DNA from 2 places in the Enterococcus dongliensis genome. Region 2 is predicted to be linked to the other one. Evidence: predicted binding sites of a transcription regulator. Region 2 holds the regulator's gene; the other holds the start of a gene.
What was found. Region 2 encodes NrdR, which represses ribonucleotide reductase genes. Its sites were predicted from a motif close to ACACNATATATNGTGT; they were not measured.
Positions count from the first base shown of each region.

Region 1: nrdH (glutaredoxin-like protein NrdH) is a predicted target of NrdR. The motif match lies at 1,382-1,397, and genes of this name have one in related genera.

Region 1 covers NZ_JARPZC010000001.1:54,611-57,023, forward strand. Annotated here, with positions in the region: gene feoB (ferrous iron transport protein B) at 1-600, opposite strand, end outside; gene P7D84_RS00255 (FeoA family protein) at 601-1,071, opposite strand; gene nrdH (glutaredoxin-like protein NrdH) at 1,464-1,682, shown strand; gene nrdE (class 1b ribonucleoside-diphosphate reductase subunit alpha) at 1,757-2,413, shown strand, end outside.
Region 2 covers NZ_JARPZC010000006.1:75,913-78,325, reverse strand. Annotated here, with positions in the region: gene P7D84_RS06440 (DnaD domain protein) at 1-1,105, opposite strand, end outside; gene nrdR (transcriptional regulator NrdR) at 1,118-1,591, opposite strand; gene coaE (dephospho-CoA kinase) at 1,775-2,374, opposite strand; gene mutM (DNA-formamidopyrimidine glycosylase) at 2,377-2,413, opposite strand, start outside.

The sequences.
Region 1 (2,413 bases), on a different contig from region 2:
CCAGCGACTATATTTAGTTAGAACCGTACTGCCTAAAACCGTTTCGACCTCGCTAAGTGCTGCTTCTAATCGCCTATCGTAGTGGGGGAAATTGATTTCTTCCACACCTTTTTTGACTAGATGAACCGCTTCAGTGAGTGCTTTGTCCAGCCCCCAATTTTTCAATGCACTAATGCCAATTACTGGCGTGCCTAAAGCGTAGGACAGTTTGTCTAAGTTGATTTGTTTTCCACTTTTTTTTATGACATCCATCATGTTCACCGCAACTACTACTGGAATCCCTGTTTCAATCAGTTGCGTGGTCAAGTAAAGATTTCGTTCAAGATTGGTGCCATCAATGATATTCACGATGGCATCAGGTGTCCCTGAGAGCAGATAGTCTCGTGCCACTACTTCTTCTGGGGAATAAGGCGATAGTGAATAAATCCCCGGCAGATCATCGATGATTACTGCCGCATCTTTTTTATAGATTCCTTCTTTGCGTTCGACTGTAACTCCGGGCCAATTTCCAACGAACTGATTCGTTCCAGTCAAGACATTAAAGGTGCTTGTTTTTCCACTGTTAGGATTTCCCGCTAAAGCAATATGCATCTTTGTCATCTACTCCTCCTCCTTTGCCACAACTACCATTTCTGATTCACTTTTACGTAAACTTAATTCATACCCACGTACTCGTAGTTCGATTGGATCACCAAAGGGCGCTAATTTAACGACTTTGATCGGTGTACCTTTGGTCAATCCCATGTCCATCAAACGCCGCTTAATTGAACCGCTTCCATGGACATTAACAATCACACCTTGTTCTCCCACACATAATTGATCCAATGAGACCCACGTCTGTAGATCTTCCGTGAGCTCCTTCACAAGTATTTTTTTTAATAAAGACTGGGATAACGCCAGCCGTGTATTATGTAATAGAATAATTCCGTTATCTCCAGAATGATTCACGACCGCGATTTTTGAGCCAACGACTATGCCTAGATCCTGCAGTCGATGTTTTACTTCATTGTCTAAAGTCATTTCAGCAATTTGAACGACATGGTTCAATGAAACATCTGCCAAAGTTGTCATCTCTTTCTCCACCCTACTGTTCAACTTCTGAAGCTAATTAATAATGAGAATCTTTCTCACTAAGAATAGCTTCATTTGATTCCAAAGTCAATGAAAGGTCGGAGATTTTCACTTTTTTCTAAGCAACTTATTTGACAATCTCTAATTTATTTGTATCGTTTTTTGATTTTCGTTATTAAAAAAAACTTATTTAGCGAAAAAAAACATTCTTCCGTATTTTTTTGGATTCTGTAAAGGGATTTTTCTTTGCAACCGTCCGTTTTCATTATTTTTGCAAAAACACAAAGAGTAGTATACCAATCATTTCTCACCACAATATATAGTATTAAACAATTGACTTTTTCCCTACATCTTTTATACTGGTAATTGTAGAAATCAAGGGAGGTAGTCTTATGGTAAAAGTCTATTCTAAAAATAATTGTATGCAGTGTAAAATGACAAAACGTTATTTAACTGATAACCAAATCTCCTTCGAAGAGGTCAATATCGACCATGAACCCGAAGCTTTGAGTTTTTTGCAAGAACAAGGTTTCCAGAGTGTCCCAGTTATTTTCGGTGGACAACAAACCATTATCGGTTTTCGTCCAGACCAATTGAAAGCATTAGCCTAATTTGAAACTTTGCGGTCCCACGATTGCAAAGTTTTCTTCTTTATTATAGATAAAAAATGGAAAGATGTGATGAAATGAGTTTAAAAAACTTAGGAGACGTCTCCTACTTCAAGTTGAACAATGAAATCAATCGTCCAGTAAATGGACAGATTCCACTAAACAAAGACAAAGAAGCCTTAGCTGCTTTTTTCAAAGAAAATGTTGAACCAAATACGCATACTTTTTCTTCTGTTCAAGAAAAAATCGACTACTTGATTACAGAAAACTTTTTAGAAGCAGCGTTTATCGCCAAATATACCCCAGCTTTTATTGAAAAACTGTTTGATTATTTAGCTGACCAACATTTTACTTTCAAATCATTTATGGCAGCGTATAAATTCTATTCCCAATACGCTCTAAAAAACAATGCTGGGACAGAGTATTTAGAAAGTTACGAAGACCGTGTAGCATTTAACGCATTGTATTTTGCGGATGGAGATGAACAATTGGCTCTAGCACTTGCGGATGAAATGATCCATCAGCGCTACCAACCAGCTACTCCTTCATTTTTAAATGCTGGACGAAAACGGCGTGGTGAATTAGTCTCTTGTTTTTTGATCCAAGTGACAGATGATATGAACAGTATTGGGCGTTCCATCAATTCTGCTTTGCAATTATCACGAATCGGCGGTGGCGTCGGAATCAATTTATCAAACTTACGCGAAGCCGGCGCACCGATTAAAGGATTTGAA
Region 2 (2,413 bases):
CGCCTTCTGGTGTAGTAATTTTTTTCTGTGCCCAATCATTAGCAATTGCATGTAAATAATTGGCATTGATTACAGCCTGATCTTTGATTACTAAAATATAATTAATGATAATATTGATCACACTTTTAGGCAGTAAATTACGACCAATCAAATCTTCCAATAATCGGACTTCTGTATTGGTTTCAAAGCCGCCCTTTTCCCGTTTAATTGCTCGTAAAAAAGTTACCGGTGCGATTTTTTTACTTTGAGTGATGATTTCTAATTCTTGTGCTGAAAATGTTGCGGTACTTTCGGCAGTTTCTTTTGAAGCTGTTTCTTTTTTTACTGAAACATTGGGTCGTTTTTCTTTATTGATCAATTGCCGTAAATACTTAAAGTTCAGACCGTTTTTTTCACCAGCTGCAGCTTTTGCAACATATTCTGCTAAATCTAATTCATTCAATCCGTAGAGTGTTTGGAATGTTTGTAATTTTTCTCGTTCTTCAACGCTTAGTACCAAATTGAAGCGTTTCACTTGTTGAGCAAACAATGACCAATCGAAGTCTGTTTTAGTGGTAAAAGTTTCTTGAGTATCTTCTAACGTCTCACTTTGACTACTAAACGCTTGTTCATCTAAGCGATAAACATCTCGAAAACGTTTGGTGATATTTTTGATAGTGTCTTTAGCAAATGTCTTTGGTTTAAATCGCTCAACCAGTCGTTCATAGCGGCCCTTTCCAATCTTATCTAATAATAGATAGGACATTAAAGGATCTTGGAAAAATTTGCTTGGAACTAATGGTGACCGTAGTTGATAAATCAAACTCAGCCCAATCTCATGATCAGTCTGTTGATAACTTTCTAATAAACCAATACCTTCAAGACGCTCACGTGCTTTAACTAGATTCATCAAACCGATATCAATAGCTGCTAATAAATCTGTATGCATCAGACTAGGACTTTTGCCTTCCAATGTAATATCACTTACTAAAGTTAAATACAAACTTGAAGCAGTACTACCAATGACTGGTTGATATAAATATAGCAATGCATCCTGTTGACTTTGATCAAGTTGCGGCTCACCGTAAACCGTGTAAAAAGTGCTGGGTTTCAGTTCTACTGCCACTAAAAATGCCTCCTACTCTTCATCCGTCGTCTTTGCTTTATCAACGATTTCTTGTAGTTCCTTTAAAAAGACAGACATGTCTTTAAACTGACGATAAACACTCGCAAAGCGAATATAGGCAATCTCATCAACATCCATTAAGTCTTCCATTACAAATTCACCAATTTTGCTTGTTGCGACTTCATTTTCTCCGGTGCTTCGAACACGATTTTCTACATGATCGACAATTTGTTCCATTTGTTCCATCGCTACTGGACGTTTCTCAGCTGAACGGATCAAGCCACGCAAAATCTTATCGCGGCTGAATTCTTCACGATCACCGTTTCGTTTAACCACTAATAATGGTGTCGCTTCGATTCGTTCAAACGTTGTAAAACGAAACCCGCAGCTTTCACATTCTCTACGCCGGCGAATCGCTCGTCCGTCATCTGTCTGGCGACTGTCGATTACCCGAGAATTATTATGATTACATTTTGGACAACGCATAATTTCACCCGCTCTTTCTTAAGCTTGATTCTATTCACGTAATTCGTAAATATCTTTTGTTATATAGAATTATTTTTTAAAAACAAAAATTTTTGAAAGAAAAAACTTCCTTATTTATATAACATGAGTTTACCATAACCAGCTCGCTAAAAAAAGCGTCGTAAGGCTACGACGCTGAATTCATTAAGAAACAAATTTATTTTCTTTCAACCAATCCAAAACTTGCTTATGTGTTGTTTCTATTGAATCACAATTGTCAAAGAGGATATCTGCTCTTTTTTTCTTTTCTTCTAAAGAAAGTTGACTATTTATCCGCATCAACGCCTCTTTTTCCGACAATTCATTTCTTGCCATCAAGCGTTTTAATTGAATTGCTGGGCTCACATAGACCACCGCTACTTTATCCATCAGCATTTCATAGTGCCGCTCGTATAATAATGGGATATCTACGATCACTAGGTCATTACTTTTTTTCGCTTCTTGGATCTGTCTATTTATCTCTCCTCGAATAAATGGATCAAGGGTTTCGTCTACTAATTGGCGCTTCTTTTCATCGAAAAAAATAATCGAGCCTAATTTTTTTCGGTCTAATTTTCCATTGCTTTGTAAGATAGTTGGACCAAAATTTTTTTCTAAAGCTTTCAATCCGTCAGTTTCAGGTTCTACCACTTTACGGGCGATGATATCTCCATCGACTACGGGAAAGCCTTCTTTTTTAAAAAAACGAACGACTGTCGTTTTCCCGCTGGCGATTCCACCAGTTATTCCTAAGACAAAAGTCATCTTTACACCTTCTTTAGTTTTTGACAGTGGGGACAAAGA